DNA from 3 places in the Colwellia sp. NW0002-52-1 genome. Region 1 is predicted to be linked to each of the others. Evidence: predicted binding sites of a transcription regulator. Region 1 holds the regulator's gene; each other region holds the start of a gene.
What was found. Region 1 encodes sigma-54, which starts transcription at its own class of promoters, with help from an activator protein. Its sites were predicted from a motif close to GTTGGCACGNNNNTNGNNT; they were not measured.
Positions count from the first base shown of each region.

Region 2: AC27H3_RS14620 (PEP-CTERM sorting domain-containing protein) is a predicted target of sigma-54. The motif match lies at 8,771-8,789, and genes of this name have one in related genera.
Region 3: AC27H3_RS05730 (DUF883 domain-containing protein) is a predicted target of sigma-54. The motif match lies at 9,338-9,356, and genes of this name have one in related genera.

Region 1 is NZ_BAAJLU010000002.1:236,939-248,105, forward strand. Features, by position in the region: gene mlaF (phospholipid ABC transporter ATP-binding protein MlaF) at 1-764, opposite strand, end outside; gene AC27H3_RS03775 (calcium/sodium antiporter) at 1,356-2,336, shown strand; gene AC27H3_RS03780 (KpsF/GutQ family sugar-phosphate isomerase) at 2,354-3,319, shown strand; gene kdsC (3-deoxy-manno-octulosonate-8-phosphatase KdsC) at 3,319-3,867, shown strand; gene lptC (LPS export ABC transporter periplasmic protein LptC) at 3,864-4,430, shown strand; gene lptA (lipopolysaccharide transport periplasmic protein LptA) at 4,462-4,941, shown strand; gene lptB (LPS export ABC transporter ATP-binding protein) at 4,942-5,673, shown strand; gene AC27H3_RS03805 (RNA polymerase factor sigma-54) at 5,734-7,239, shown strand; gene hpf (ribosome hibernation-promoting factor, HPF/YfiA family) at 7,274-7,561, shown strand; gene ptsN (PTS IIA-like nitrogen regulatory protein PtsN) at 7,591-8,043, shown strand; gene rapZ (RNase adapter RapZ) at 8,050-8,904, shown strand; gene AC27H3_RS03825 (HPr family phosphocarrier protein) at 8,910-9,188, shown strand; gene mgtE (magnesium transporter) at 9,589-10,947, shown strand; gene pmbA (metalloprotease PmbA) at 11,076-11,167, opposite strand, start outside.
Region 2 is NZ_BAAJLU010000016.1:78,348-89,514, reverse strand. Features, by position in the region: gene AC27H3_RS14680 (hypothetical protein) at 1-28, shown strand, start outside; gene AC27H3_RS14675 (carboxypeptidase-like regulatory domain-containing protein) at 25-351, shown strand; gene AC27H3_RS14670 (FKBP-type peptidyl-prolyl cis-trans isomerase) at 514-1,272, opposite strand; gene AC27H3_RS14665 (WD40 repeat domain-containing protein) at 1,393-2,388, shown strand; gene AC27H3_RS14660 (SlyX family protein) at 2,388-2,609, shown strand; gene AC27H3_RS14655 (DUF1272 domain-containing protein) at 2,731-2,979, shown strand; gene AC27H3_RS14650 (hypothetical protein) at 3,113-3,289, shown strand; gene AC27H3_RS14645 (methyltransferase family protein) at 3,416-4,042, shown strand; gene AC27H3_RS14640 (YheV family putative zinc ribbon protein) at 4,194-4,388, opposite strand; gene AC27H3_RS14635 (ATP-binding cassette domain-containing protein) at 4,530-6,431, shown strand; gene AC27H3_RS14630 (tetratricopeptide repeat protein) at 6,514-7,242, shown strand; gene AC27H3_RS14625 (DUF3149 domain-containing protein) at 7,593-7,721, shown strand; gene AC27H3_RS14620 (PEP-CTERM sorting domain-containing protein) at 8,026-8,736, opposite strand; gene AC27H3_RS14615 (hydrolase) at 9,065-10,036, shown strand; gene AC27H3_RS14610 (YheU family protein) at 10,033-10,278, shown strand; gene AC27H3_RS14605 (YceI family protein) at 10,396-10,980, opposite strand; gene cysQ (3'(2'),5'-bisphosphate nucleotidase CysQ) at 11,100-11,167, opposite strand, start outside.
Region 3 is NZ_BAAJLU010000004.1:28,170-39,336, reverse strand. Features, by position in the region: gene recN (DNA repair protein RecN) at 1-226, shown strand, start outside; gene AC27H3_RS05785 (outer membrane protein assembly factor BamE) at 332-679, shown strand; gene AC27H3_RS05780 (RnfH family protein) at 822-1,193, opposite strand; gene AC27H3_RS05775 (SRPBCC family protein) at 1,242-1,673, opposite strand; gene smpB (SsrA-binding protein SmpB) at 1,825-2,310, shown strand; RNA gene ssrA (transfer-messenger RNA) at 2,404-2,753, shown strand; gene AC27H3_RS05760 (hypothetical protein) at 3,070-3,555, shown strand; gene AC27H3_RS05755 (hypothetical protein) at 3,922-4,110, shown strand; gene AC27H3_RS05750 (reverse transcriptase family protein) at 4,418-5,611, shown strand; gene AC27H3_RS05745 (retron Ec48 family effector membrane protein) at 5,598-6,332, shown strand; gene AC27H3_RS05740 (aminotransferase class V-fold PLP-dependent enzyme) at 6,565-7,692, opposite strand; gene AC27H3_RS05735 (AI-2E family transporter) at 8,057-9,178, shown strand; gene AC27H3_RS05730 (DUF883 domain-containing protein) at 9,405-9,707, shown strand; gene AC27H3_RS05725 (hypothetical protein) at 9,731-10,189, shown strand; gene AC27H3_RS05720 (hypothetical protein) at 10,186-10,467, shown strand; gene AC27H3_RS05715 (VOC family protein) at 10,749-11,129, opposite strand.

The DNA.
Region 1 (11,167 bases):
GCAGGATAATGAAATGGTACAGGACCATCAGCTTCACCTTTAACAAACTGCTGAACTAATGGTGAGGTTTGAGCGTAAATTTCTTCTGGCGTACCTTGACCAATAATTTTTTGTTCCGCAATAATATAAATATAATCGGCAATACTCATTACTTCAGGTACGTCATGTGAAACCACAACCGACGTTAGCCCTAAAGCTTGGCCTAATTCACGAATCAAACGCACTATGACGCCCATCGAAATAGGATCTTGCCCGGCAAAAGGCTCATCATAAAGAATCAGCTCAGGATCCAGGGCAATCGAACGTGCAAGTGCTGCACGACGAGCCATACCACCAGAGAGTTCACTCGGGCGTAAATCTCTTGCGCCACGTAAGCCAACAGCCTCTAATTTCATTAGCACCATTTTCTCAATCACATCTTCAGCTAATTCAGTATGCTCTCGAATAGGAAAGGCGATATTGTCATACACGCTCATATCTGAAAATAAGGCGCCACTTTGAAAAAGCATACTCATGCGTTTACGTACTTCGTATAAAGCATTGCGAGAGAGTTTAGGGATATCGTGACCGTCAAATAAAATTTGTCCGGATTCTGGTTTTATTTGTCCGCCAATAAGTCGCAACAAGGTTGTTTTCCCAATACCGCTAGGCCCCATTATTGCTGTCACTTTACCTTTAGGAATAGACAAACTGATGCCATCATAAATAACACGTTCGTTACGCTTAAAAGTCATGTTTTTAATATTAACTAAAGTTTCAGACATATTGTTAGAGATAACACCAGGTTAATTATTGCTTATATTTTAGAATTCTAACGCAGCGCAACACGTCAGTCATTACAAATTAATAAATATTTAATAGGAAAAGAGTAAGTAAAAGTATGCAAATGTAATCATATGTAACGTGGCCTGTGTAAATGCTATAAATACACGGCACTATAAAAACAAAACATGAGTGTAATGCTAACAGCGAGGTAAATTTAAGTTCTAGCTAAATATTTCACAAATATTATGTTGAATCTGTGTGCCAATAATATCAGAAAAAGTTTATACTGCCCGCTGCACAATATAATGTCATTAAATGATTATTAATTGGCTGTTATCAATCAACATCATTGGTTTATAATCCCATTTTTAATAACAAATAAATTATTATGTAAGTAAGTTAAATGTAGGTGAGTACTCAAGAACAATATGAATTGTTCGCGCTTATACAAAAGTACCCATATATAATTCGGAAATTTTTAACTGTTTATAGGTATATTAGCTAGTTAGGCAATGCCAGCTCATAAATATAAAGCTTAACCATAGCAGCGAAATTACCAACTATTTTATTTATCCCAACAGGAGTTTTGAATGTTAATTCAAATTTTGATCTTATTACTTTCACTAATTATTTTAGTGTGGAGTGCAGACAAATTTGTATTTGGTGCTTCAGCATTAGCGCGTAACCTTGGTATTTCTCCAATGATTATTGGTTTAACCATCGTTGCTATGGGCTCTTCTGCGCCTGAAATGATGATTGCAGCTACCGCTTCATTGCAAGGAAACCCTGATACCGCTATTGGTAACGCAATTGGCTCTAATATTACCAATATTGCCTTAGTCTTAGGTTTAACCGCACTATTTAATCCTTTAACAGTGTCTTCATCTACAATTAAACGCGAAATTCCACTAATCCTTGTTATTACAGCCATCGCAACCTACATGTTAGCTAATAGTAATTTTAGCTTTAATGAAGGTCTTATTTTGATCGTTGGTTTTGTTGTTTATATTGCAACCTTGCTATTTGTGACGTTAAAACGTGCAAAAGAAAATCCAATTGACGATAAAATGGTGCTCGAAGCCGAGCAAGAAGTTCCTGATGGTGTGAGCACTAAACACTCAGTGATATGGCTTATTGTTGGTATGATTTTACTGCCTTTAAGTGCAAGCTTTCTTGTAGATTCTTCTATTTTTATTGCTAAAGCATTTGGTATTAGTGATTTGGTTATTGGCTTAACCGTAATTGCTATTGGTACAAGTTTGCCTGAGTTAGCTGCCAGTATTATGAGTATCATCAAAAAAGAAGACGACTTAGCACTGGGTAATATTATTGGTTCAAATATATTTAATATATTAGCGGTATTATCGCTGGCTGGTTTAATTGCTCCGGGTGATATTGATAACGCGGCAGCAAGTCGCGACGCCCCATTTATGCTAGCAACAACATTCTTATTGTTTATTCTTTGTTTTAGCCGTGGCGGAAAGTTTCGCATCACGCGCGCGAAAGGGTTATTATTATTAGCTGTATTCATTGGTTATCAAGTGCTTCTTTTTAGCCAAATTAACGCCTAAGAAATTGGTTTTATGTAATGAAAAACTTTAAACAATTAGCACTCAATGTAATTAACATTGAGCAACAAGCTATTGCTGAGCTTACACAGTATATCGACGACGATTTTGCAAAAGCTTGTGAACTAATGTTTAGCTGTCGAGGTCGAGTAATCGTTATTGGCATGGGAAAATCTGGGCATATTGGCGGTAAAATTGCGGCTACTTTAGCGAGTACAGGTACACCGTCATTTTTTGTTCACCCAGGAGAAGCAAGCCATGGCGACCTTGGCATGGTAACCATAGACGATGTTGTATTAACCATTTCTAACTCTGGTGAAACAGGTGAAGTTTTAGCAATTATTCCTGTGCTTAAACGTATAGGTGCGAAAATAATTGCCATGACAGGTAAACCTGACTCTACGCTGGCTAAACTCGCCGATACACATGTTTGCGTAAAAGTATCTCAAGAAGCTTGCCCGTTGGGATTAGCACCAACATCAAGTACTACTGCTACCCTAGTAATGGGCGATGCTTTAGCAGTGGCCTTACTTAATGCACGCGGCTTTACCGCTGACGATTTTGCCTTATCCCATCCCGGTGGTAGTCTGGGTAAAAGGTTATTATTACGCTTAGCTGACATAATGCACAAAGATGAACGTCTGCCAACAGTAGTAGAAAGTGCTAAAATAAAAGATGCTTTAGTTGAAATGTCATTGAAGGGTTTAGGAATGACAGCAGTGGTTAATGCTCAGAATAAGTTAGTGGGTTTATTTACTGATGGCGACTTGCGCCGTATTCTAGACGCTGAAATTAACATTCATCAAGATAGTATTACCAGTGTAATGACTAAGCAGCCATTGGTTGCCAAACAAGATATGCTTGCTGCTGAAGCATTAAAAATAATGGAAGATAAAAAAATCAATGGTTTAATTATCGTCGATGAAAATAATCACCCTATTGGCGCAATGAATATGCATGACTTATTAAAATCTGGAGTGTTGTAATTTTGAATAGCTTATACGGTAAAGTTGCATCAAGTACGTGGCAAAAAGCAGAAAAAATAAAACTCTTTGTTTGTGATATTGACGGTGTTTTTTCTGATGGCCGCATTTATTTAGGTAACAATGGCGAAGAGCTAAAAGCTTTTCATACCAAAGATGGTTACGGCATAAAAGCCCTAGGAGCCAGTGGTGTTGATGTTGCAGTGATCACAGGCAGACAATCCAACATTGTACAAACTCGTATGAGCGCCTTAAACGTTAAACACATAGTGCAAGGTGAAGAAAACAAACTACCAGCATTGAAAAAAATGATCGCCTCATTAAAGTTAATGCCCGAACAAGTGGCTTACATTGGCGACGACATGCCTGATTTTGACTGCCTTAATTATGTTGGCTTTAGCATAGCGGTTAATGATGCCCACCCAGCTATAGTAAACCTGTGTGATTACATCACTTATACCCGAGGTGGTTTTGGTGCAGTGCGTGAAACTTGTGATCTTATCATGCAAAGTCAAGGTACATTAGCCAATGCAACAGGTGCAAGTATATGAATCGCATAACCATTGCGACAATTTCACTTTTTCTCCTAGCGTTAACAACCTACGCCCTACTTGAATGGTTCGGAGCTAAGAAAGAAACCAGTAGCACTCTAGAAGTTGCTAATAACCCAGAATTTATTGCTGAAAACCTCAACAGCGACGTTTACAAGTCGACTGGCGCATTATCTTATAATGTTGAAGCCCAACGCATGGAGCACTATGCGCAGCTAGAAGTAACCCATTTTGAATACCCTCGTTATACCTTATACCCAAAAAATAACAAACCAACATGGCAGATAAGCGCTAATGAAGGCACACTGTATAACAACAATCGTGTAAAATTAAAAAATCGCGTACGTTTAATCGCGACTGATGAAGAAAGTTTAATACAGGAAGTACACGGAAAAAATTTAGAAATGGATCTTAAAACGAATATTATCAGCTCAGAGCAGACTATCTTAATATTAGGTAAAGGATTTACTATGTATGGCTCAGGATTAATTGTAGACTTAAACACAACACAGATGACATTGACCGAACATGTACAAACCATTTATAAAAAAATTAAAAAATAGCCTTATTGGCATAACTGCATGCGTAATATTAATGCCGCTAGTAAGTGCAGAAAAATTCAACGTAGACCAAGAAATTAAAATTTCTTCGTCGCGACAAGCTGCGGATCTAAAAAATAAAATATTCAGTTATATTGATAACGTTATTATTTCCCAGGGTTCGCTTACCATTAATGCCGAGCTCGTTCAGGTAATCACTCAAAACGAAAGCGATAATAAAATTTATATTGCTAAAGGCTCTCCAGCAACTTTTGAACAGACATTGCAAGACGGTAGCCCAATCAACTTACAAGCAAATGAAATTAGATATGAGCCACACAAAAATACCGTTGTAATTTCTGGTAATGCTTTGCTGCGTCAAGAAGGCAGTGAAGTTAGCGGCAGTAAAATTACTTATAACTTTGAAACTGAGTATGTGAATGCCGAAAGTTTAGAAAATGCCAAAGTTGAAACTGTGCTACAACCTAAAAATAAAACTGAATTGCCAAAAAAATCTAAGGAAAAGCAAGAGTAAATGTCTATTTCAACCTTATCAGCCACCGGACTTGCTAAAGCTTATAAAGGCAGAAAAGTCGTTAAAAATGTCAGTATGAAAGTTTCTGCTGGGCAAATTGTTGGTTTATTAGGACCTAATGGCGCAGGTAAAACTACTTCATTTTATATGATTGTTGGATTAGTCAATAACGACAGTGGTTCCATAGTATTAAATGATGAAGATCTGACTTTGTTGCCAATGCATGAGCGTGCTCGAAAAGGTATTGGCTATTTACCTCAAGAAGCTTCAATTTTTCGTAAACTTACGGTTTATGACAACATTATGGCCATTTTACAAACGCGTAAAGCATTAAATGATGTAGAGCGAGAAGAAAAGCTTGAACATTTACTCGAAGAATTTAACATCAGTCATATCAAAGACAACTTAGGTATGAGTTTATCTGGCGGTGAACGCAGACGCGTTGAAATAGCACGAGCATTAGCTGCAGATCCAAAGTTTATCCTGCTTGATGAACCTTTTGCGGGTGTTGACCCTATTTCGGTAGGTGATATAAAAAAAATTATCCTACACTTAAAAGAACGCGGCATCGGTATCTTAATTACCGATCATAACGTTAGAGAAACTCTTGATGTTTGTGAGCATGCTTATATTGTTAGTCATGGTGAGCTTATCGCAGAGGGAAACTCTAATGAAATACTTGCAAATCAACACGTAAGAGATGTATACCTAGGTGAACAATTCACGTTATAGTGAGTAACATAATCACGCGGTAATACTATCATGTACTTGAACAGGGAAATGAAAACGTAAATGCGTCCTACTCTGCAACTCCGTATCGGACAACAATTAACGATGACCCCGCAATTGCAGCAGGCTATAAAGCTGTTGCAATTATCAACTTTGGATTTACAACAAGAAATTCAAGAAGCTCTTGAAAGTAATCCACTCCTTGAAGTTGACGAATCGCCAGATAATAATTCAGAAAGTACTCCTGATCACCTCGAAGAAGGTTACTCTGCAGGTGTTAATGAGAGTGCTGAAATATCATCAGATGGCAGCGAAGACTCTGCACCAACAATTGATGAGATAAGCTCTTCAGAAGGCTTAGCAAAAACTGACATTCCTGAAGAATTAAACGGTGATACAACCTGGGATGACAATTTCAGCGCAAGTGCGAGTAGTGGCGGTGTGGGCGTTGCTTCAGAAGACTACACCTATCAGGGTGAAACTAAAGATTCCTTACAAGACCACCTAATTTGGCAGATGGAGCTCACTCCTTTTAGCGATACCGATAGAGCCATTGCTGTTGCTATTATTGAGGCCGTAGACGAAGCAGGATACTTAACCGTTAGCGCAGAAGAAATACTAGAAAGTGTTGGCATTGATGATGTAGAGCTCGACGAGATTGAAGCTGTACTGAAACGAATCAATGTTTTTGACCCGGTTGGAGTAGCTGCTCGCTCAATTCCTGAATGTTTGCTTATTCAACTTAACCAGTTTTCAAAAGATACGCCGTGGCTCGCTGAAAGCAAACTAGCCGTTACCGAGTTTATCGACTTACTTGGTAATCGTGATTATCGCCAGCTTATGCGTAAATTACGCATAAAGGAAGATCAATTACGCGAAGTTATCCGTTTAATCCAATCTTTAGACCCTCGTCCGGGTGATAGCGTAATCAAAAGTGAAGAACAATATGTTATTCCTGACGTATCTGTTGAAAAGAAAAATGGCCGCTGGACCGTTGAACTCAATCCAGATACCGCGCCAAAGTTATCGGTAAACCAGCAATATGCAGCTATGTCTCGCACGATGAAATCATCTGCAGATAGCCAATTTATTCGTTCAAATTTACAAGAAGCTAAATGGTTTATCAAAAGCCTAGAGAGCAGAAACGACACCCTATTAAAAGTGTCTAATTGTATTGTACAGCGCCAGCAAGGCTTCTTTGAACATGGCCCTGAAGCTATGCGCCCTATGGTTCTAAATGATATTGCCGAAGCCGTAGATATGCATGAATCAACTATTTCTCGTGTTACTACACAGAAGTATATGCATACACCCCGGGGAATTTTCGAGCTAAAATACTTCTTCTCAAGCCATGTAAGTACCGAAAATGGTGGTGAATGTTCATCAACTGCTATTCGTGAACTGATTAAAAAACTTGTCGCCGCAGAAATACCTGCAAAACCATTAAGTGATAGTAAAATTGCTGATGTATTAGCAGAGCAAGGTATAAAGGTAGCAAGGCGTACCATTGCCAAGTATCGAGAGTCACTTTCCATACCGCCATCAAATCAACGTAAAAGCTTACTGTAGGCGGTTGCATTCACCCAAAAGAGGAATTAAGCATATGCAAATTAATCTTAGTGGACACCATGTCGATGTTACCGACTCATTACGTGATTATGTAAATGAAAAGTTCGAGAAACTGGAGCGCCATTTTGAACATATAAATAATGTTCATGTGGTTTTAACCGTAGAAAAGTTAAATCAAATTGCTGAGTCAACGGTGCATTTAAGTGGCTCAGAAGTACATGCGAAAGCGGAGCATAATGATATGTATGTTTCAATTGATGCATTAATTGATAAATTAGATCGCCAAATATTGAAATACAAAGGCAAAATCAACAAACATTAGCGCCATGTCGCTTTAGGTTTTATAAGTTTATGAAGTTGCAAGACATCTTAACTCTAGACTGCACTATTTGTGCTGCTCCGGGTTCCAGTAAAAAACGTATTCTAGAATACTTAAGTAGTCTGGCTGCCGAAAAATTGCCTGAACATGATACATTTCAGCTTTTAGAGAGCCTTGTAAAGCGCGAGAGAATGGGTACAACAGGTATAGGAAATGGCATAGCAATACCACATGGACGCATAGACAATACCTGTCAACCGGTTGCCGTTGTTATTACAACAGAAGAGCCCATTGACTTTGACGCTATAGATAATCGCCCTGTAGATATTTTTATCGCGCTATTTGTGCCTGAAAACGAATGTCAGAATCACCTATGTACTCTGCAAAGTATTGCTAAAATATTTCGTGAAAAGCAATTTTGTAAAAAAGTGCGTAAATGTCAAAATAACCAAGAATTGTTTCAGTTAATTCAACAGGCGAGTTAAACCTCAATGAAATTAATTATTGTCAGTGGCCGTTCAGGGTCAGGTAAAAGTGTTGCGCTGCGTGTATTAGAAGATTTAGGCTACTATTGTGTTGATAACATACCGGTCAATTTATTGCCGGCTTTAATTCATACCGTTATTAATGATTATGAAACTGTTGCCGTAAGCTTAGATGTTCGAAACCTACCCGCTGATCCAAACGATGTTCCAGAAATTATTGAGTATTTGCCAAACGCCGTTGAATTAAGCCTTCTATATCTCGATGCTGATGATAGCGACCTTATTCGACGTTTCAGTGAAACTCGTCGTTTGCATCCACTTATTAGACAAAATATAGCCCTAGATCAAGCAATGGCGTTAGAGAAAAAGCTGCTTGAACCTATTGCAAGTCGTGCACATTTATATATCAATACCAGCCAATTAACTCCACACCAGCTAGCTGACTTAGTGAGAGAACGGGTTTTAGGTAAAAAATCGGGTTCTATGGTGGTAGTTTTCGAATCTTTTGGCTTTAAGCATGGTGTACCACAAGATGCAGATTATGTCTTTGATGCACGGTTTTTACCAAACCCATTTTGGGATAAAGAACTTAAAGGCTACACCGGCTTAGACAAACCAGTACAAGACTTCCTCGCTAGCCAACCCATAGTCACTAAATTTATTTGGCAAATTAATAGCTTTATGATGACTTGGTTGCCGCACTTAGAAAGAAATAACCGTAGTTATATTACCATTGCTATTGGTTGTACCGGCGGTATGCATCGTTCCGTATATATTACTGAACTGCTTGCAAATAATCTGCGTAAAGAACGTAAAGACGTACAGTCTCGTCATCGTGACTTACCTGTTGCTAGTAGCTAACGCTGATGAATATACAAGCCAGTCGCAATGTATTAATTATTAACAAGCTTGGGCTACATGCCCGAGCGGCAACTAAACTGGCACAGTTGAGCCAAAAATTCACCGCTAAAGTCACTATTGAATTAGATGAAAATCATGCAGATGCAAATAGTATTATGGGCTTGATGTTGCTTGCCGGCGCGCAAGGAAAAACCGTTAAAGTAGTGGCCACCGGTGAAGATGCAGAATCTGCTCTCGATGAAGTTTGCCAACTGTTTAGTAATAAATTTGATGAAGCTGAATAACAGTACTTCGATTAATTCAATACTTTGTTAAGTCAATAAAAAAGCTGCGAAATATCAAAAATTACGGTAAACTCAACCCGTTAAATATTAACATTCGATACCCTATAAAATAATGAATTAGCTAACTTATCGTTAAAGTTGGTAATTTAGCACAATCGAATTACCTCAAGCATATTCATAATAGGCGCTGCCTGAAAAATCGAAATACTTTACATTTTGATTTAATCGAATTTTTACCCAATAGGCATCATTTAATAGAACGTTAATAATAGCCTTTTATAATTGAGGCCATTTAACTGTTTGGGTCAACGTCAGCTGTAATTAGCACAGCCGTAAATAACACCCGACAACAAATTTATCTTTAATAGTTTTCATTTTTGTAGCGGCAAAAGGTAAAAATATGCCGGAAGTTTCCGAACAAGAATACAGTCATCAACGCCTACAACAGGTAAATACTGCCCTCGATAGCGGTATGTTTGTCTATGTCAGAAAATTACTGCAAGACATGCCGGCATACGATCTTGCCCTACTTTTAGAGTCGTCTCCTAGCAAAAGCCGAATGGCGCTTTGGCAGTTAATTGATGCTGATCATCATGGTGACGTACTCGAAGAACTCAACGAAGAAGTTCGAAAAAGTATTCTTAAAAACATTAACCCTGAAAAGCTTGCTGCCGTTGCAGAAGGTATGGACGTTGATGATTTAGCAGAAGTCTTCAGAACATTACCTGACACTGTTTATCAAGAAGTATTGAACGCCATGGACTGGCAGGATCGCAGCCGTGTAGAAACAGCGCTCTCATTCGAAGAAGACACTGCCGGCGGTATCATGAATACCGATACCATTTCTATTCGGCCCGATGTTACGGTAGATGTGGTGTTACGCTATTTACGTTTACGCGGCAAGTTGCCAGAAGCAACCGACTCTTTCTATGTTGTTGACCGTGAAGATCATTTCATCGGTGCAGTTTCTTTATCATCCATAGTAACCGCTAAAGCCGAAACTATTATTTCACACCTAATAGATAAAGATATTCAAGCGATTACCGCGGATCTAAACGAAAAAGATGTTGCGCAGTTATTCGAACGTTACGATTGGTTCTCTGCACCAGTAATTGATCACGAAGGTCGCCTGCTTGGCCGTATTACAGTCGATGATGTCGTTGATATTATTCGTGAAGAAGCCGAGCATTCCATGATGAGTATGGCGGGTTTAGATGACGAAGCCGATACCTTTGCCCCAGTGCTAAAAAGTACACAACGCCGCTCTATTTGGTTAGGCGTGAATTTAATTACTGCGCTAATGGCCGTTGCTGTTTCGAGTATGTTTGAAGGTATTTTAAATCAATTGGCTATTTTAGCTGTGCTTAATTCGCTTGTCCCTAGTATGGGGGGTGTTGCTGGTAATCAAACGTTAACGCTAGTTATTCGTGGTATGGCACTTGGCCATGTTGGTGAAAGTAATTCACGAATACTATTATATAAAGAGTTAGCCATCGGCTTTTTTAATGGTTTAATTTGGGCAGTATTAATTGCTTCAGTGGTAGCCATTTGGCAGCAAGATCTTATGCTAGGCGCCATTATCGCTTTTGCGATGCTAATGAACATGACCGCGGCCGGTATTGCTGGTGTTACCGTGCCTCTTATGCTGAAAAAAATGAACATTGACCCTGCATTAGCCGGCAGTGTTATTTTAACAACCGTAACCGATGTAGTAGGTATATTCGCCTTTTTAGGCACAGCAACGTTAATGTTAGGGTAATAAAAAAGCTGACAGTTTTAAGCTGTCAGCTTTCAGTAAATACAAAAGATAGCTTTCAGTTTAAAGCTATCCGTTAGACAAGCTGCCTTTTACTGACAGCTTACAGCTCATAACTTGAAACTTTTTTGTTAGCTTCCTGCTATTTGCATTTCATTAATAATAATTGAACCGGTGCGAATGCTACCCCGCATATCGGTATCGTTACCTATTGCGACAATAC
Region 2 (11,167 bases), on a different contig from region 1:
TCCTGCTAAGTTTGGTGTAAGCCAATGAAAAAAATACAATCTATAGTATTCATATTAACCTTAACTATGGCTTCACAAGCATTGGGTTCAGGCCCAATGGGCTTTGTTCAAGGTTCTTTGTGCAGCTTACAAAATAATGGACCCGCACCTGGTTTATTGGTCTCACTTGTTCATCAGTATTTAGGAAGAAGCTCTCCAACTTATACAGACCAATACGGGAATTTTCAGTTGTTCAATATACCTGCACGACCAGAGCCATATCTGATTGAAGTATATTGGGGACAACAATTAGTATATCGAAATCAAATCTATGTCCATGGGGGGGTTAACTTGGGAAGGTTTTGTATTTAAGTTTAGAATAGCTTAAGCCACTGTCTTAGCTTTAAAATTGATAAAGTGAAGAATGTTAACTTTGTTGCGAAGTGATCAGCCAGATGCTAACCAGTATAATGTAAAATAAAAAAAACCAACCTCGAAGGTTGGTTTTTGCTTTCTATGAGATAGAAAATTTACTTACTGGTCGCCAACTTGTGCTGCGGCTTCTGGTTTTTGAATTTCTAATAATTCAATTTCAAATTGCAATACAGAGTTACCCGGAATGCGAGGTGGGTTACCGTTAGGGCCATAAGCTAGGTCTGAAGGAATAGTAAATTTGAATTTAGAACCTACAGACATTAACTGAACACCTTCAGTCCAACCTGAAATTACACGATTAAGTGGGAATACTGCTGGCTCTCCACGCTCTATAGAGCTATCAAAAGTTTCACCATTAAGGAAAGTACCTACGTAGTGAACTTTAACTGTATCAGTAGCTGTTGGCTTTTCACCGTCGCCAGCCGTTATAACTTCGTATTGAATGCCAGATTCAGTAATTTGAACGCCTTCTTTAGTTGCGTTTTCTGCTAAGAAAGCCTGACCTTCAGCTAAGCTAGCTTCAGAGCTAACCGTAGCTTGTTCTTGTTGCTTAGCTTTCATTGCTTGGTCTAAGTTCATCAACAACGCTTGAATGTCTTCTTTTTCGATTTGAGACTTGCCATCCATGCTGTCAGTAAAGCCACGAATAATAAGTGACTTGTCTAACGTTAAACCCAACTTGTCGTGCTCTTCAAGATTACGTTCCATGTACATACCAATTGATGCACCTAAACCATAAGCTTGTTTTTGTATTTCTGTATCAAGCGCAACGGCTTGTTCTTCTTGCTTAGCAGATTCTTGACAACCCATTACTGATAATAAGGCAATAGCGACTAAAGTCGGTTTGAAAAATTTCATTTACATCTCCGTTTTACTACCTAGCCAGAAATTCGGGCTAAGTCATTTAAATATGTGTGAATTGTTAAACAATGCGGCTTATACTAACGATAAATGCCCTAAGAAAAAAGTATTAATATTTTGCTGAACTGTAACTTAACAATTCTAAAAGCCAAACTTCTGTTTTTATTAGCTTTGCTTTCTGCGTGTCAACCTGTAGGCCAAGAGCCAACGCAAAGATGGCAGCACGCTGTAGAGGGAGCATATGCGGCTAATATATCGAATGACGCTAAATTTAGTGTTGTTTCGTCAATACATCACGGCATTAGCTTATGGGATTTAGAAAACAATGCGCTGAAATATAGTTGGTCACAACAACAAAACAATGCCGACAATTTAGTATTGGTGGCTGATATTGCCGATAATAACAGCCATGCGATTACAGCCAACCGTAATGACTTTTCACTTTGGAATATAGAAAATGGTGCCTCTGAAGGCTTTTGGTCCATTACAGAATCGACCATTCGCGATGTAGCGGTATCTAATAATGGCGATTACTTATTAATAGGGCAAAGTAACGGTAAGGTTGTGCATATTACGATTGCTAATGGCCGGCGTTTAGAGTTTTTGGGCCATCAAGAAAAAATTAATGCCGTAGATATGCTGCCAAATGGCCGCATTGCAATTTCTGGCTCGAACGACTTTGTCGCTTATGTTTGGGATACAAAGTCAGGACAAGTAATATATCGCTTTAATCACCCGAGTAGAGTCACTATGGTGGCGCTTGATTCTAAAGGACGTTTTGCTTTTACCGCCGATAGTAAAAAATCAGCCAATATTTGGGATTTAAAAACCGGCGAGTTAATTTCTAAGCTGAAGTACTTTAATCGACAAGAGGTTTTTAGTGCCGTGCAATTTTCACCCGATGGTAGCCAATTGTTAACGGGTGCGCCTTCTCGAAAAGTCAGTATATGGGATGTTGCAACCGGAGAACGCCTTACCAGTTGGCGAGTTTTGCCACGCGAAGATATTAGACCCGCAGGCGCTGTTGTGTACAGCGTCGCATTTAGAGATAATAACCAGGTAATCACCGAAAGCTCTTCTGGATACGCCGAATTATGGCAGGTAAATAAATAGTGAAATCAGTTACAGAATTAAACCACGCAATTGAAGCTCTTGAAACTCGCAATGCCTTTCAAGATGATATTATCGACCAACTTAACCATGAAATTACCGTTCATCAAAACCAACTTGCCGAGCTTAAGCATCAAGTTTCTTTACTGGCAAATCGCATTAAAGAAAATGCTCCAGAGCAAGATGGTAAAGAAGAAATAGAACCACCACCACCGCACTATTAAAGTGGTTAGTTAACCTGATGAGTTAACGTTATATAGCAATATTTAAACATTTTTAGAGAAATTACACGGCCTAAACAACCTAATACTGAGGCCGTTTTATTTTAAAGGCCAGCCTATGTTAATGTTAAAGCCCAATTGTGAATGTTGTGACAAAGACTTACCGCCTGCAGCTAAAGATGCCTTTATTTGTACTTATGAATGTACCTTTTGTGCCGAATGTACAGCAAACGTATTACACTTTGTTTGTCCTAATTGCTCGGGTAATTTAGTCAGTCGCCCTGTTCGCCCTATTGAAGCATTAAAAAAACATCCTGCTTCTACACAGCGAGTATTAAAGCCACATGGCTGTGATAGTTATATTAAAGGTTAATATCAAGCAGCAAGAAACAAACATCAAAGTTAAATCATTAAGTGTGGCGTACAGCAAACTTGCAAATAACTTAATTGCATCGTGTGCTGATAACGTATAATTTTTAAGTTTATAGTGTTACAAGGAGTTCTATATGACTGTTTTATTTATTTTAAATATTCTAAGCATTTTTATTTGTTATGCCGTTGCTAAACACAGAGGCGCTAAAACTATTTTTTGGGCAATTGTTGGCGCTATTTTAGGGCCACTGGCTATCCCTTTTGTTTTCTTTTCAAAGCCTGAAGTTATACCTGCAACAAAAAACATTTGAGATAAAAGTATACTTTATTAAGCAAAATTTATAGTCAGTCGATTCATATTTCGCAATATTTAGTACGTCTATATTTTAAGCCGCTATATTTAAGTAACTCCACTTTACTAAACGATATATTAATAAATGATTCCTTTTGAAAATACATCAGCAATAATAGAATTTACCCGTATATATCTAGCTGTTTTTTATACTGCTGTTGCACTGTTTTATACCGTGAGAATTATCACCGCCAAGAAAAACACCCATAGTGAACTTGTGTTTCTCGGACAACCTTTTTGTTCTCATTGGTGGAACCATATGACATTTCGTTTGTTCAGAGTATTAATTTGGCTGATTTGTGTGATCAGGCTTTTTTTCCCGCCGTTAGATGAATATCTAGGTATGATTGAGAATTTCGAACATTATCTAATGCTAATACTCGGTAATGTGTTATTAACTGTTGGTTTTTTAATGACCATTATTATCCACTTTAGCATGAAGCAAAAGTGGCGTTCTGGGGTTGACCCACAAGGGCCAAACGCATTAATCACTGATGGATTTTTTAAATATTCTCGTAACCCAATTTTTGCTAGCGTGGGCTTATCACAATTAGGTTTTTTTCTCGCATTACCTTCAATATTTACTTTCGTTTGCCTTATCATTGGTTTATATACTTTATACAAACAAACCATTGTTGAAGAACAGCATTTAGTCACTATTTTTCAGGATAATTATAAAATATATCAAAGCAACGTTCGTCGGTGGATATAAGGCCGATGAAGCATTGGAAATAAACTGAGTTACCTAAAAGCTATAAGTAACAATACCTTGTATGAATTATCTAGTTACAACATCTTTTTCCGCAAATTTTCCGCAAATAAGATCAGTTTAAAGTAGTGAACATAGGTCTGTGCTTACCTGTTTATTCTTGTTTAAAAATACCAATAACTTGCTCGTTCGGTCTTACTTCTTGCACTACGTGCTCTTCTGGTTGCGACATTTGGTGTCCACAACTTACGCAAGTTACGGTTTCAACGCCGTGCTCTTTAAATAACCCCATCGTGTCCATTGCTTTACATTTTGGACAAACTGCTCCAGCTATAAATCGTTTTTTCACTTTTTTACTCAATTTTATTAAATATTTAATTAGTTTTTAATTAATTTTAGCAAGATATCTGCTCAGTGCTTCTATTTTACCTTGAACAACCCCCTAAGGAAAAGCGACAATAGCAACCTGCATTAAAATGAGACAAGATAAATGATCATAGCTACAGATTTAAGTTTAGCCCGAGGCGCAAAATACCTCATAAAATCATCAAGTTTTACTATACATCCAAATCATAAGGTTGGGCTTGTTGGGGCGAACGGCTGTGGTAAATCTTCTTTATTCGCCAGTTTATTAGGTGCATTACCTGCAGACTTGGGCAATCTATCTATGCCAACAAGCTGGAAAATCGCAACTGTAAAGCAAGAAACACCAGCATTAGAGCAATCAGCGCTAGATTACGTTATGGATGGTGATGTTGAGTTTCGCCAATTAGAGGCAAAGTTAGCGCAAGCACGCGCCGACGACAATGGCACACTTGAAGCCACTATTATTAATCAAATTGATACGGTAAATGGTTATAGTTTACCTGCACGCGCCGGCGAGTTATTGCATGGCTTAGGTTTTTTACAAGAGCAGCTAGTTAATCCGGTAAAATCGTTCTCAGGTGGTTGGCGAATGCGCTTAAACTTAGCTCAGGCCTTGATCAGCCGCGCTGATTTATTGCTACTTGATGAACCGACTAACCATTTAGATTTAGATGCCGTTATTTGGCTACAGCGTTGGCTGAAAAGATTTACCGGCACCTTAGTGCTTATCTCGCATGACCGCGATTTTCTTGATGATGTAATCGGCCAAATACTGCATATTGAACATCAAACTGCGAAACTATATTCTGGTAATTACAGTGCTTTTGAACGCCAACGTGCAGAGCACTTAGCGCAACAAGACGCACAGTATCAAAAGCAGCAAAAAGAAGTTGCTCATTTAACTTCTTTTGTTGACCGCTTTCGCGCGAAAGCCAGTAAAGCGAAGCAAGCACAGAGCCGTTTAAAGCGCCTGCAAAAATTACCTGATTTAGCGCCAGCGCATGTCGATAGCCAATTTACCTTTAGCTTTGAACAGCCTGACACTTTACCTTACCCATTATTGTCCTTAGCTGAAAGCCAATGTGGTTACAGTGATGAAGCCATTATTTTAGAAGATGTTGGCATGACCTTGGTCCCAGGTAGCCGAATCGGCCTGCTAGGTCGCAATGGTGCGGGTAAATCAACACTAATAAAATCTCTCGCCGGTGATTTAACCTTATTAAAAGGCGAACGTTATTGTGCGCAAGATTTGCGTGTGGGCTATTTTTCTCAGCATCAACTTGAGCAATTGCATTTGCCAAGCAGTGCTATAGAACATATAACGCGAGCAAAACCTGATTTAACCGAGTTACAAGCCAGATCATTTTTAGGGCGTTTTGGCTTTAGTGGCGATCAGGCGTTAGATAAAGTGGGCACCATGTCTGGTGGTGAAAAAGCGCGTTTAGTTTTGGCCCTTATTGTCTTAGAAAAACCCCAGTTATTGTTATTAGATGAGCCCACCAACCATCTTGATTTAGAAATGCGTCAAGCACTAGTACTAGCGTTGCAAGACTTTGACGGCGCAATTATTCTCATTGCTCATGACAGGTATTTATTAGAGTCATGTGTTGATGAGTTTTATATTGTTGCTAATGGTCGAGTAACCGATTTTGACGGCGATATTGATGATTATCAGCAATGGTTAAACGATGATAAAAAACAATCAGTTAAAGCCAACAAAGTTGTTTCTGAGCCACAAGTCGACAAAAAGCAACAACGTAAAGAGCAAGCTGAGCTTCGTAAAAAGGCATCACCTTTGCGTAAACAAGCCGATAAATTTGAAAAGCTCGTACAGCAAAATCAAGATGAGCTAACGACAGTAGAAGCACAACTTGCTGACAGTGATATTTATCAAACAGAGCACAAAGTAAAGCTAACTGACTTACTCAAACGACAAGCGTCACTTAAACAAAACTTGGAAACAAATGAAATGCAATGGCTTGACCTTGAAGAACAAATTGAAGAGATAATGTCGCAAGCTTTATAAATTTATTGCTACACTTAACGTATCGCAGCAAAAACTTTGTCACTGCGAGAAGTGGCGACAACACCGAACATAGGACATTATTATGAAAAAATTGACCTTACTAGCACTCAGTTTTGCTCTTTTTACCCAAAGCCCAGCTTATAGTGCTGATTTAGATTTAGGCATATACGAGCTAAACCGTGGCGAATTTAAAGCCGCAATTGCAGAATTCGAACCTTTAGTTGCCGAGGAATATGCTCCTGCACAATATCAAATGGCATTAGTTTATTTAAACGGTTACGGCGTAGTTAAAAACCCAACGAAGGCGTTAGAACTTCTACATCAAGCTGCTTCACAAAATTACTCTGAAGCACTATTCGATCTTTCTTTACTTTATAGTGAGGGAGAAGTGGTGAAAAAAGATTTGAAAACGGCTTATGCATTAATGGAAAAAGCCGCGAATAAAGACTTACCAAGAGCACAGTTTAATTTAGGTGTTATGCTGTTTAACGGTAATGGCGTACAACGCGATTACCTTCAGGCATCTCGCTGGTATCAAAAGGCGGCAGATCAAAACTATGCACTTGCACAATTTAATCTTGCCTTAATGTACTTTGAGGGCAAAGGCGTTGCTAAGAGCACAAAGATGTCTTATATCTGGAATATTATTGCGGCTAAAAATGCTTATCGCATGGCTGAAAAAAGCCGTGATATGGACGAACATAAATTATCAGTTGACGAGATTAAAGAGAGTCGTGAAAAAGCCGATGCTATTTATCGTAAAATAATCGAACAAAGAGAATTAAAGTTAAGACAAGCCTCTAACCGCTAGAGCCTAACCTATAGTGCTTTGTAAAGCATCTATACAACAATATTAAGTAAACCAAAACCCGCTCACCTTTAGCGGGTTTATTTTTATAAACATGTAAAAAATGCCGATTATCGGAGCTAAAAAATAAACCGGTATTGTTCTTGAACTTTATGCCATTAAAAAAATTCAAGGTGTTATGCCTCAGCGCATCAATCAACTTCACTAATCCCTGAAAATACTATTAATAACATAGCGATTAACATACCGAATAACATATCGATTAACCCTGAACATGATCTATATCAATAAGTATGTATTGAAGGTTCTTTATAATCTTTTTCGTACCTATTTACTTACTTTTGGAGTTAGCTATGAACTTTTTAGATATGCTTTTAAACGATCCTGTTGTCATTATGTCATTTCTTGGTTTAGCAACTGTATTAGGCATTTGTAGCTTTTATGTTTATTACTTTATAAAGCATATAAGTGAAGATAGTTAATTAGAGAAAATAGCCATTAAGTGGAAGGGCGAAAATCCCCGATAAGCGCTACAAACTTTACCGGTTATGTATGGCTGAAGTTTTAGGTTTGTCACGTTACTAATTGATGCCCTAGCAATATCTTAACAACTAGCAAGTGCGATTCTTTGTAGGCTCTATCCATTTGGGTTACGTATACTACTGAGTTGTAAGCTATCAATTACTTAAGTCTATTAGATAATTATTAAGTTTAAAGATAGTGACAAAATACTCCAATAAAAAAGCACCTAATTAGAGGTGCTTTTCTTGTCTGTCCTGAAATGTGTTAACACATGAAGGGCTTATTGTTTTTAAATCGTCTAGAAGCTAATCCCATTATCCCTAAAGCAAAGATAGCTAAAGTTGACGGTTCAGGAACGGAAGTTGCATTTTCTTGAAATGTTGTTCTATCTATTGCAGCAGTTACATTTCCATTACTTGAATATAAAGCAACACCACCAGTTATAGTAGAAAGATAATTCGCTGAAAATGTTGTTGTACCGACAGTGTATGCATCTGAATTAGTATTAGATGCACTACTATATTGAGACGTACTTACAGCATCCAAAGATATAGAAGATCCCAAATGAGTAAGTAACTGATTTGCCGGTGCAAATGCGCTAAATACGTCAGCTTCACCACCAACCCAAAGATTACCACCGGCACTTAAAAAACCACTTATTAATTGCAAGGTAGATTGGCTATACAAAGAGCCACTAGAAGCAATAAGCCAGTCAGCACCAATTAAGCTAGAGCTTGATAAGGTCATTGATTGTGAATAGCTTGCAGCTGTTTGAGTAGCAACAGAATCCCAGTTATCAAGTGACCAAGGATCAGTCGCTGAGTTCAGACCTATAACATTTTGATTACCAAATACATTGTTAAAAAAAACACTATTACTTGAGTTATTAATATTACTATCCCCAACCGCAATAATAAGTCCAGCATTTGCTTGTGATGTAACTGTTAATAATATAGCTAAAATAATTCTACGCATTTCGATTCTCTTACAGCTTAAAGTAAAGCAGAACAAGCAAGTATCGAACCAAAAGCACAAGTCGCTGTATTTTAATGGTTTTTATGGATAGCTCACTGTTTATCACCTAAGACTGTAAAAAGAACTGACAGTGTATCCACCTTATAGAGTTTTCATTCATGTCTTCTGCATTACTTTAGGGATAATCGCAAAAGACATTAAGCTTATTTGGTAAAATTTTATTAAAAATGTTACGAGTTAAACCTATCACTCACTGTAGTCAAACGGTGGGCATGGACATAGTTTTAACGTACAATAAATTTTTTGTATTACACGCTATTACCGTATTATGTTTACCAAAAGCTCTTTCAGCCCCGCTTGGTGGCTTAAAAACGCCCATTTACAAACCATTGCCGCTAAGTTTTTTAGGCGTAGCCACACCATAAATACCACTGATGAAACTTTAGAGTTGCCTGATGGAGACTTTGTTGATTTAGCTTGGACCGAAAAGGTAAACTCGAACTGTTCACGTCCTATTATTGCGATATTGCATGGCCTTGAAGGCTCTAAGAACAGTCATTATGCTAAAGGGATGTTAAGCGCTATAAAAGCACAAGGCTGGGTGGGTGTGTTAATGCACTTTCGAGGATGTAGCGGTCGCCCAAATCGCATGGCTCAATCGTATCACAGCGGACAAACCTGTGATGTTGACTATTTTAGTCAATACCTTGCTAGCAGTTACCCACAAGCAAAAAAAGCCATTGTAGGCTTTTCGTTAGGCGGTAATGTCCTGACAAAATATTTAGCAGAACAAAAACAAAATATCTATCAAGCGGCCTGTGTTATATGCGCTCCACTTGATCTTTCAAGCTGTAGTAACAGAATTAACCGTGGCTTTTCTCGTGTCTATCAAAAGTATTTAGTCGATATGCTTAGAGCGAGTACAGTGATAAAGATTAAAGCTAATTTATTAAAAAATATCGATAGAAACTTGCTGAATAACGTACGCTCTATTCGCGATTTTGATCAAATGGTTACCGCACCGATTAATGGCTTTGCTGATGTAAATGACTATTATCAGCAAGCCAGCGGTCGCGATGTGTTACAACAAATCACCACGCCGTGTTTAATTATTCATGCCACCGACGATCCTTTCTTATGTCATGTGAATACAACGGCCATTACAACTTTACCTAAACAAATAACTTTTGAAGTGAGCGCTAAAGGTGGTCATGTTGGCTTTATTAGTGGTAACAACCCACTGAAACCAAAGTATTGGTTAGAGCAACGTATACCTGAGTTTTTTACGAGATATTTATGATTATTCCATTAGAACAATTGTCAGACGACACATTAAGCGCCATTATCGAAAACTTTGTTCTTCGTGAAGGTACAGAGTACGGCAGTACAGACGTGTCGCTAGATGAAAAAATTACCCAAGTTCGCCAGCAATTAAAGCAAGGCACCGCGCTTTTGGTATATTCAGAGCTACATGAAACCGTAAATATTTTGCCAAAAGACCAATTTATTGAAGGTAGTGAAGAGCATGAAGAAAACAGTTAATACCCGTTAAGTGTTCGGATTTTAGCAATAAAAAAGGCACTGATTAAGTGCCTTTAGTTTTCCAGGTGATGCTTAAGTGATATTTAGATGGTAATTAAATGATCATTAAATAAAAAGTTAACGAGTAAATGTTACTGAAAAACTTACCGGTACTACATAATTAATACTCGGCAGAGAAGCTAACTCTTTAAGCTTATTGATACCTGCTACTACGCCGTATGCATCAGCTTGAATAAAAAATGGCTTTATTGTATTCACCAAAATTTTATCCTCACTTAATTTAATCACACTAACATCAAGCATTATAGTTTGTTGCTCGCCGTGAAAATCTAACACACCGCTAATCGTTAACTTTTTATCTTCACCAATAACTAAACTCTTTAGTAATGAAGTTTCAAGCGTTGCAGTAAAGTTTGCAGTGCTGTATGTATCGGTGTCAAATAGAAACGCTTTCATTCGTTCATCACGAATGGCAATATTCGTATTAACACTGCTCAAGTCGACACTGATATTAACTTGGGCTTGCTCAGTAATATTACCGGCAAGTTTTGAAAAACTATGGTTCTCAGCAATATTGCCTTTTTTCACTGACATAAAGCTAAGTTGAGAGTTTTCATTATCGAGCTTCCACGCTGCTAATGCAGGTAAACTCACTGTTGTTGTCAACAGTAGGGAAATTAATATTGAGGATATGTTACGCAAAATTTTCTCCATGTAAGCTAAATGATTAGCTACTGTATTGACTCAAAGCAATGCACAATATTGAACTATACGTATTGGTATAAGTGTTACTGTCTTATTACATTATGCCTGTGTCTATATTAAGTTATAAGGCGAGTCGCTTTATGAGGTTTAATAATATCTTGCCAAGGAATTTCTTTGTTCCCTA
Region 3 (11,167 bases), on a different contig from region 1:
ATTAGCCAAAAACACCCAAGTTATTTGTGTAACGCATTTACCACAAGTTGCCAGTAAAGGGCATCAGCAATTATTTGTTGCGAAATTAACCGATGGTGAGCACACCGAAACAACGGTAACGGAACTTTCTAGTGATGGGCGCGTCCAAGAAATTGCACGATTATTAGCGGGTGATAAAATTACCGAAAATAGCTTAGCAAATGCACAAGAATTGCTAGCTGGATAATGTAAAGCTTAGCAAGTGGGTAAAATAAACTAAAAATTATTTTGTATCTATCAGCCTGCTTCGCTATTATCCCCGTTCAAACTATAAAGGATAAATATAATTACCATGTTGTTTCGAGTATTAGCTATTGTAATCGCCTTGTCTGTTTCTGCCTGTTCTAGTTGGGTTTATCGTATAGATATTCCACAAGGAAACTATCTAGAGCAAAAAGATATCGACAAACTTCAAATTGGCATGACAAAAGAGCAAGTTAAATTTGTATTAGGAAGCCCTGTTGTTGAAGATGCGTTTAATACCGACATTTGGCATTATGTTTATCGTTTCAAGTCAGGTAAAAATTCAGATTTTAACGCAGAAAAACAATTTTCAATCACCTTTGAAGATAATAAAGTTGTAAATGCTGAAGGTGACTTTGAGATACCTGAAAGCTATTACGAGCCAATGGTAAACTAAGATTTTTTATCATTAGTTCGAGCTCTGGTTGATATATAAAATTAAGCATGTCGTTTACGACATGCTTTTTTGTTTGCAGCGTGTTAAAACCTTGAATAGTTAATCAGTTACCTTTTATAAAAAGCTAATAAACTATTACAACTTAGGCTTCATTTGCTTTGCTTCTACGTGGATCTACTCGACCACCAGTAACTTTATCTGCTCGCCCTTCTTCTTTTGCTTTTTCTGCTCGGCGCTTTCTTACTTCTTTAGGATCAGCTAGCAAAGGTCGATATACTTCAATGCGGTCTAAATCTTTAACAATATCAGTTAGCTTAGCTACACGGTTCCAAATACCCACGTTATTAACAGATAAATCAATTTCAGGGAACTCATCAACAATACCCGAAGCTAAAATAGCTTGTTCTATCGTTGTATTTGGTTCAACAATACAACTAATAATTTCTTGTCTTGTTGGCGTGCCATAGACCACTTCAATAGTAAACTGCTCTTGCAAACCGCTTTCGTCACTCATAACCTGTTCGTTCATGTAAATATAAACTCTTATAAAAAATATTAAATGCTAGCCGTAAACGTCTTTCGCACGCTGGGTGAAAGCTTGCACCATATTATTAGCTAAACTATTAAATACCCGACCAAAGGCTAAATCAAACATTTTATTAGAGAACTCATAATCTAACGCTAGTTCAATTTTGCAGGCATCATCAGACAAGGCTGTTAATTTCCAACCACCAACGAGAAACTTAAAAGGGCCATCAACTAGGCTCATTCTTACTTCTTTATTACTCACCAATTCATTTTGGGTAGTAAACCATTTTTTAAGCCCCCCCTTTGACACCAATAACGCAGCTGTCATGCTATTTTCATCTTGAGTAATTATTTTACTATCACTACAATCTGGCAAGAACTTTGGGTAAGCAAGCACATCATTAATTAAATAGTACATATCTTCTACACTGTGCATCACTAATGCACTACGGCTTATGTTCGGCATTCGCCCTCCAATTCTCAAGGGCGGTATCATAGCAAATGTCTTTTAAAAACGCATTAAAGTGAAAAATGATAAATAAGCCATTTAATTAAGCATAATTCCCCGTATAATGTTGGCAATTGCTATTTTTGGTAGTAAACAGAATGGAAATATAATGGCAAAGAAAAAAAAATCATCAAGCAGTAATACAATTGCACTGAATAAAAAAGCACGCCACAACTATAACTTAACCGACAAATATGAAGCCGGTATGAGCTTACAAGGTTGGGAAATTAAAAGTATACGCAGTGGTAAAGTCAACATATCAGACTGTTATGTCTTTGTTAAAGACCGAGAAGCCTATTTAGTTGGCGCAGAAATTATGCCGCTTAATGCTGCCTCAAGCCACGTAGTATGTGATCCTAACCGTTCACGTAAACTGCTATTAAATCGTCGAGAGCTAGACCAACTTATATTTGCCGTTGACCGCGATGGCTATTCACTTATTGCGACCGCAATGTACTGGAAAGCTTGTTGGGTAAAGTTAGAATTTTATCTTGGTAAAGGTAAAAAAGCTCACGACAAACGTGCCGACATAAAAGATCGCGAATGGGCGGTTGATAAAGGTCGCTTAATGAAAAACAAGAATTTAGAAAGATAGCTGGTTAAAAAATACCACGTTGTCTATTTAAATAAAGCGCGGTACAATGCGTTTTGTAGGCTAATTTAGTCTATAGTAAAAGAGTAAAACTTTGGGGCGGATCTAGGATTCGACAAGATTCACGAAACCCAAGGTGCATGCCGAGGGGCGGTTGGCCTCGTAAAAAGCCGCAAAACTATAATTGCAAACGACGAAACGTTCGCACTAGCCGCTTAGGCTAGCCATCGCCTCAAAAATTCTCCTATTGTTTAGAGGATCGATGGTCACCCCAAATAGGATAGCGAGGGAAGCACGCTTAAGGCTGAACCGCGAAATAGTATTAAGCTCACCATGACGAAGCCTGTCGGTTGGCGTCTAATTGGTTAAACAAATAATCGACTAAGCATGTAGTACCGAGGATGTAGGTTTTTTGGACGGGGGTTCGATTCCCCCCCGCTCCACCAAAATAAAGACCTTTTTTAGTTTATTCGTTATACCTAGTAACTTATAGATTTGGCCGCAGTTTGTTTACAAGCTGCGAAAAAAAAACCGCTTAATAGCGGTTTTTTTATGTCTGCTGTTTCAAGATTAAATAATAATTCAACCCATTTTCAGTTTTACCGAAACTCCTTCTTACAACATATTTTGATTAGACTGCACGACTACAACAAAATAAAATCAAACCCTTATTCCAATTACTAGCTGTACAAAGTATTCCAATTATTTGACAAAAAGTACACTGAGCGCTAATTTTAAATAAATTATAAAAGGATTATTAATATGGCTATATTAGATGATAAGTTGCCCCAAATTAAGGATGATCTTAATAAAATAGTTTCAGAGTCACTTCGAAACTTGTCATACATCGTATCGACTCGTGATTATTTTTTTCATAAAGAAGATCTTATTACTAATTCATTCTACTTAGCTTTTTATGAGTTTTGTAAAGTTGAGGAAGGTGCTGATGTTCCAATGGAAGCTACTATAAAAAATATAAATGAGCAGATCAATAATGCTTCAAGTGAAAGCTTTGAGACAGCAGGCTTATATGGCAACCAACTTAAAACTAAAATAGAACTTGTAATATTTAACTGGAAAAGTTTTGAAAAAAAGATTATTTCCCCTAAGAGGTGGTTAGAATGCCTTAAATCTTTGATGATCAGTATATTCTCAATATATGGAGGAGATGAAGCACATAAAGAACTTCTTGATATGGGGATTAATATCATTACAGATCAACTGCCTGCTAAAACGCATAAATCTTAGGTTTGCTCAATAAATAAGTTAATTATTCTCAGAGTAACCTTAAAATTATATCTTTTTTGGTAATATGAACAATACTGAAAATTTAAGATCCTAGCCCGTGTACTAAAATAAACCGCTACTTTATTTCAGATGGTTATAAGCTACGCAAGGAAGTATTAAATCATTTTTCCTTATAAATAACCCTGATGCATTTATTGCAGAACTAATCAACAGCCTGATACTGCCTTAAAAGCTTTAAAGGCTCAGCTATTACTTTCATCTTACGACAATGAACGTATTTTTCTAGCCGCTAAAACAAATCAACCTTGGCGTGATGATAGCGAAATTTATCATCACTGTTGGGTTCCTTCCCTAAAATTATCGGGTGTGAAGTTTCGCAAGCAGTACAATACTCGACATACCTATGCTTCAACCATGTTAATTGAAAACAAACCCATAGCATGGGTATCAAAACAATTAGTTCTTATAGATATAGCAATGACACTAAATACTCACGCACGTTGGATATCTGAAAATAATGAACATCACGAACTTAATTCGACACAATATACCTAAAATAAAACTTGCCATATTAAATTCAAATGTTATTGTATTTTTAGCATGAGCGTCTCGCTCAGCTTACTGCAATCGTTATAAAAAACATTTGGTTTGTATGCCCTTCACTGGGCGCCTAGCAATAGGCATGTGCTTCGGCCGCACCCTCCCGCTCTTCTCGTACCGAGAATAGACGTGAACGATGGGCTTAGTCATAGAAATGGTGGCTGTTTCAAATGTTTTTCGATGAATGTAACACCATTTCTTGCGCTCTAGAGTATGAGTTGACTAAGCTTTTATTGTCTTTTCTAATATCAAGGATGTAATTTTGGAAAGATTATCCCCTGTAAAAAAATCCACTGAATCAATAGCTAATAAAAATAACTTATGCAAAGCGCTTCTAATAAAAGTTAATGAATTAGATGAAGCCCTTCTTCTATCCGATGAGCAAAAATATATTACCGCCTACATCAACAAATCGAACGGTGAACAACGAAAAATACATAAGCCTCATTATAAAGTACGAAAAATTCAGAGACGTATAAACAACCAAATATTCAAAGATATAGTTTTATGGCCAAGCTATATCTACGGCTGCATACCAAATGAAATAGATGAACAAACCAAAGAAACAATACACGCAAGAGATTATGTAAGTTGTGCTTCACAACATTGTGGAGCGAAAAGCTTATTAAAAATCGATATAAAAGATTTCTTTGATAATATAAACAGCTTTTTAGTGAACAAAATATTTATCGATTTTTTTAAGTATCCACCTGATGTGTCTAAATTACTAACTGATATATGTTGTTATAAAGGAAATTTAATACAAGGTGCATTAACATCTAGTTATATTGCAGCTCTTTGTTTGTGGGATGTGGAAAATATGTTAGTTGCACGTTTACACAGAAAAAACTTAACGTATACGCGACTGGTTGATGATATTACTATTTCTTCAAAGTCATCTAACTATCAATTTGATTACGCTATATCATGTGTTTTAAATGTTCTAAATGAAAAAGAGTTACCTATAAATCAAGATAAAACAATTATAAATTATGAATCTATAACCCCCTTAATGGTTCATGGTATGAGAATCAATTTTAAAGAACCAAGATACCCTTCTGATGAAGTTAGGAGATTAAGAGCGGCTGTTCACAATATGGAAAGGTTAGCTTCTGAACCTGGCTATCGAATAACTTTCGCTTATAGAAAAGATTTTAGTCGCTGCATGGGACGGATAAATAAGCTCAAAAGGGTGAAACATTCAGCTCATAATAAATTAGTTGACCGACTAAGAAATATTCTGCCTCTCCCTGCAAAAGTTGATATCAAACGAGCAACGATAATGGTAGAAAGATTAGTCAAAGATTACGAAGCCAAAAAACATACATACTGGTACCACTGTAGATTTTATAGAGCCCACGATCGTTTAAACGTTTTACAAAGAACATATAACAAAACAGCGAAAAAATTGAGAGACAAACTTAAAGGTAAAAAGCCCGACTATGACAACAAGTAATACATCACCTAAAGAGTTTTACGAGCGATTTGCAAAAATATTATTCCGTACATTTACAGTTGGTTGCCTATTTTTATTAATTAGTATTATCTCTACATCATATTCTCTAATATTTTCATCAAATGTCAGTTATAGTTTCTGCTTAACTAATGAGTGTTTAGAAACAACAATAACTTTATTCTCTGCATCTATTAAAATATTTCAAGGCTTATTGATAATTGTTACCTCAATAGCAACCATCGGCGGTATATTTCTCGCACTAAAAAGTTACATTAACAGTTATAACAACTCAATCTTGCATAATCATATTTCCCATCTCAGTATTTTTAAGGACTTTATATTAGGCGAGTTAAATAAAAGAGATAAATTAGATATATCAAGTTTTGACATTTTTAAATGGTACAACTTGATATACAGCGAATCTAAAATCGGCTCTATGAAAATATCAACTAAGTACATCAGTGCTATAAACCAAATAAATGCAGTTATAGATTCGTCAAATCAAAAGGCTAGCATGGCAACAAATGGCTCTTTTTTATATAAAAAGCATCAAAATATATTGATAAGTGCTATGTTACCTTTAGGGGTTGAAATGTGTGTTCTCCCAAGAAATAATTTTTATGAAGTAGAAACTCAACTAATGTCGCTTGTTTCAGTTATAAATAAGGAATTTTGTAGCGATACTGATATACCTGAATTACAAAAAAGATACTATATTTAACTTTTTTAGATAAGTGACTGATAAAAAATGAATTATAAAGGTTCGATTCTCCCCCGCCTACCTAAATAAAGACCTTTTTTAGTTTATTTGTTATACCTAGTAACTTATAGATTTGGCCGCAGCTTGTTTACAAGCTGCGAAAAAAACCGCTTAATAGCGGTTTTTTTATGTCTGCTGTTTAAGAGATTCGCCATTACTAATATATAGTAATGGCGAAAACCATATGCAACATTTACAAAATACTAGCCAATGCTTTTTCTAGTTCAGCTACTGTTCGGTCAACGTTGTGCAACTTATCTAAACCAAACAAACCAATGCGGAAGGTTTTAAAGTCGGCACGTTCGCCTACTTGCATTGGTACGCCAGCCGCGATTTGTAAGCCTACTGAGGCGAATTTTTTACCGTTTTGAAATTCGTTATCTGATGTATAACTTACCACTACACCTGGCGCTTCAAAACCTTCGGCAGCTACGCTGTTTATGTCGTGTTTAGCTAGCAATGTGCGAACTTTTTGTCCTAGTTCTTGTTGCTCTTGACACACTTTTTCAAAACCATAAGCTTTGGTTTCTTTAATAATATCTCTAAAACGCGTTAGGCCATCGGTTGGCATTGTCGCGTGGTATGCATGGCCGCCACTTTCGTAGGCTTCCATAATTTGTAGCCATTTTTTAAGATCGCAAGCAAAGCTGTCGCTAGTGGTTGTATCAATGCGCTCGCGTGCTAATTCGCTTAGCATAACTAATGCACAACAAGGCGAAGCACTCCAACCTTTTTGCGGGGCGCTAATTAAAACATCAACACCCGTTGCCTGCATATCAACCCAAATAGTGCCTGAGGCGATACAGTCAAGTACCATAATGCCGCCAACTTGGTGCACAGCTTCTGCCATCGCTTTAATGTAGTCATCTGGCAATATAATACCAGCTGACGTTTCTACGTGTGGGGCAAATACAACATCAGGTGATTCAGCTAAAATAGTGGCTACGACTTCAGCTATCGGTGGTGGCGTAAAAGGCGCTTGAGTTTCATCTTTAATTTGTTGTGCTTTTAATACCGTTTCGCTACTCGGCATACCGCCCATTTCAAAAATTTGGCTCCAACGGTAGCTAAACCAACCATTTCGCACTACGAGTACTTTTTTATCACGTGCAAATTGTCGAGCAACCGCTTCCATGCCAAAGGTACCACTGCCGGGCACAACGATAGTACTGTGGGCTTGGTAAACAGATTTTAAATCAGCTGATATGTCTTGCATTACTTGCTGGAACGAACCAGACATATGATTTAATGCGCGATCAGTGTAAACAACGGAATATTCTAATAATCCATCGGGGTCAATATTGGGTAGTAATCCAGCCATATTAGGGTCTCTTTATATCGTATATATTGCATGATAGTGCCGTAGATACCGAATACTATCAATGCTTAATGCAGAATAATTAGGAATATCATACAAGCGTTGAAAATTAGTTATGCCGTTAGTCCAGAACCAAATAAGTAGCTATTTGGCCCTTATTTATCTTGGGCATTATTAAACCATTGACTAGGTCTGTTACCGACTCTCTTTACGTCACACCAAGAGGATCATTTATTTTAATTAATCTATTTAAAACAATTAACTCTGTAAATAGAGCATCATAAAATTGTGAAGATTTGCTAAGATAATATACACTCTGCCCTACTGTTATATTTTCTAGCCATATTATTCAAAAGGATCTTTTGTTGTGAATTCAGCTATTAGTAACCACCAACCACTTAAATGGTTATTTACTCTTGCTATTTTATATACACTTTACCTTGCTCAATCTTTATTCATTCCTATTTTATTTTCTGCCTTTATTGCGTTATTGCTGAGCCCTTCAGTTAAGCTACTAAAAACTTTCTATATACCTCGCGCTGTTTCTTCTGTGGTATTACTGGCATTACTCGTAGCACCTTTTAGTTTTTTAGCCTCAGAGTTAGTCGAACCAGCACAAAAATGGGCGCAGTTACTCCCTAAAATTACGGTTCAACTTAATCAGAAAATTGATACGTTAAGTAATGAGTTTGATAATAAAAAACAGCAGGCAGAAGCAGAAGTTGCAGCAAACAAAAGAAAAGAAGAAGGCTTCAGTTTTTTTGGTATGTTTTCCAGTAACAAACCCCCAGCTAAAGCACCAACAAAAAGCGATGAAAATTCGGTAGAAAAACATATTAAACAAGGCGGTATTGAGCTTTTAATTTCGGGCCTTAGTAGCGCGCCAATTTTTTTAGCTCAATGCTTTGGTTGCTTAATATTAATTCTTTTTTTACTGATATATGGCCCCTCAGTTTATCTTGCAGCGAGAAGTTTTCCTCATATCAGTAACAAGAAAAAGCTCGACTCCATTGTATATGAAGTACAAAAGGTGCTTTCAAAATATATTATTACCATCAGTGTTATTAACTTTATTCTTGGCGCAGTTACCGCTATCGCGTTTGCCTTGTTAGGTCTAGACGATCCTATATTATGGGGTGCATTAGTTGGACTCCTGAACTTTGTTCCGTATGTTGGCTCTGCCATAAGTATTGTTATTTTAACCCTAGTTGGCTCAGTTCAATTTGGGTTAACATTTTTTGCATTAGCCCCTGCTTTTGCATTTTTATGTGTAAATGTACTTGAATCACAGGTGCTTACACCTATGGTATTAGGCACAAAAATGCAGCTAAACCCGCTAGTTACTATATTGTGGTTATTTTTTCTTGGCTGGCTTTGGGGAATGCTAGGTGTACTGCTAGCTGTGCCTATTTTAGTCTCTATTAAATTAACATTAGAGCGGCTTAATTTATTTACCCATTGGGTCGCTTTTATTGAAGCCAAAGCGTAAATAAGCAGTACATTTATTCAAACACAGTTAGTTTAAACGCAGCAGAATATAAGTAAGTAAAGTTTTCATTCTGCTGTGTCAATATTTCAGGGATTAAAAAAAACGTTTTAACACACAAAAATAACCCCTTGAAATATAACAATTAAATTGAAATATAAACTTGGCTCAATGATTGCTCCACTTAAACCAGTTAATAAAAACTGTTATGTCAAAAGGAGATAATCACATGGCGACTAAAACTTCAAATACAGATAAGCAAACAAAATCTACTCATCCTATAGCTGATAAAGTACAAGGGACTTTACACGAATCTGTTGACACTTTAGCTCAAAAAGCAGCATCTACTGAAGATCGTTTACGTAATGCAGCTCAATCTAGTGGCGAAAGTTTAGCTGCTAAGCAAGCAGAAGTTAAAGAGAAATGGGAACAGTCTTCAGTAAAAAAATATGCGACTGAAAACCCTGTAGCAACTGCCGGAATAGCCTTCGCAGCGGGTGTATTACTAACAAGCCTATTGCGTAGAAAGTAATAACTAAATAGGAAGCTAACATAGTGACGATTAACGAAGATTCAGATGCTCAACACAATAAGCACACTGATGCTGAAGCGGAAAGCTTACGCCTTTTGCAAGAGCGTGAACAACTTCAAGCAGCTGAAGCTTCGTTTATTGAAACCTACTCAGCTATTGTTAAGCTTTTTAAAGTTAAACAGAAAAAGTACCAAAGCACGTTAGATCTGGCAGCGTTAGAAGGAAAAATATCACTTAAAGCCATTGCTGTATTTGGTATTTTATTATTTATAACATCGGTTATAGCAACCGTACTTTGGTGCTTAATCAATGTAGCAATAGTACTTGGTACTATGCATTTATTTTCTTCAATGTGGTTAGGTTTGGGTATAGCTTTAGCAATAAATACCTTACTCATTTTATTAGCTTTAAAACTAATGAGAAAAGTAAAACGCGAAATAGGATTTAACCGAACACAACGCGTATTTAAAGGTGACTCATGATTTTATCATTATTCAAGCAGGTCGAACATGCCAATAAGTGCGCTGCTGACTTAGCATTACTCAGCAAACTTGAGCAATCGCAAAGCCAACGTGCAAAAGAACAATCTTTAGCGCTGATCACTTCACCAAAAGGCTTAGCTGCAATTTTCACTGTTGGTTTAGCACGAGGGATAATTTCCCCAAGTATTACTCGACAGCTTAAAAGCATGGCGGTTGTATTAGGTAAAACGAATTTAGATGGCTGGTTAACCGGCGAAGAAATGCAAACGCCAGAATAGTATTTATAAAATTGGTTGTTGAAAAATTTTTAATTAGTAATGCAACTTCAAATGCCAACTTCTAATACCGACTTCTCATCTCACCGCCCAATGCTGCTCTGCGTTACAAAATCAGCATTAACATCTATTGGTTTTAGAATTAGTTTTAAAACAAGCTAATAATTAGCTTAACTAGAACCGTAAATATAAAAAAGACGCTAAGCAGCGTCTTTTTTATTAGCTATTCTAGCGATCACCTTAAATAACTAATACCTTCATTATCGGTAAAAATAAGCTTGGGTTTACGCTATTCGAAACAACGCACAAATTTTGTTGTCTGACGGATCACGCAGATAAGCTAAATATAATTTACCTGCAGCACCTTCTCGTACGCCAGGACCATCTTCACAGGCGGTACCACCGTTAGCAAGCCCTGTAGCATGCCAAGCGTCGGCTTGCTCTGGAGAATCGGCAGTAAAACCAATTGTTGAACCATTACCATGCGATGCGGCTTCACCATTAATAGGTTTAGTTAACGAAAAAACACCTTTATCCGTAAAATAAAAACAACGCCCTTTCTCATCCATTACACCTGGCTTATGGCCCATTTCACCTAAAATTGCATCATAAAATACCTTTGATGCTTGTACGTCGTTAGCGCCGATCATGATATGACTAAACATTAGCTTTCCTCTATTTTGTAATAGTTTTGCTGTTTTAA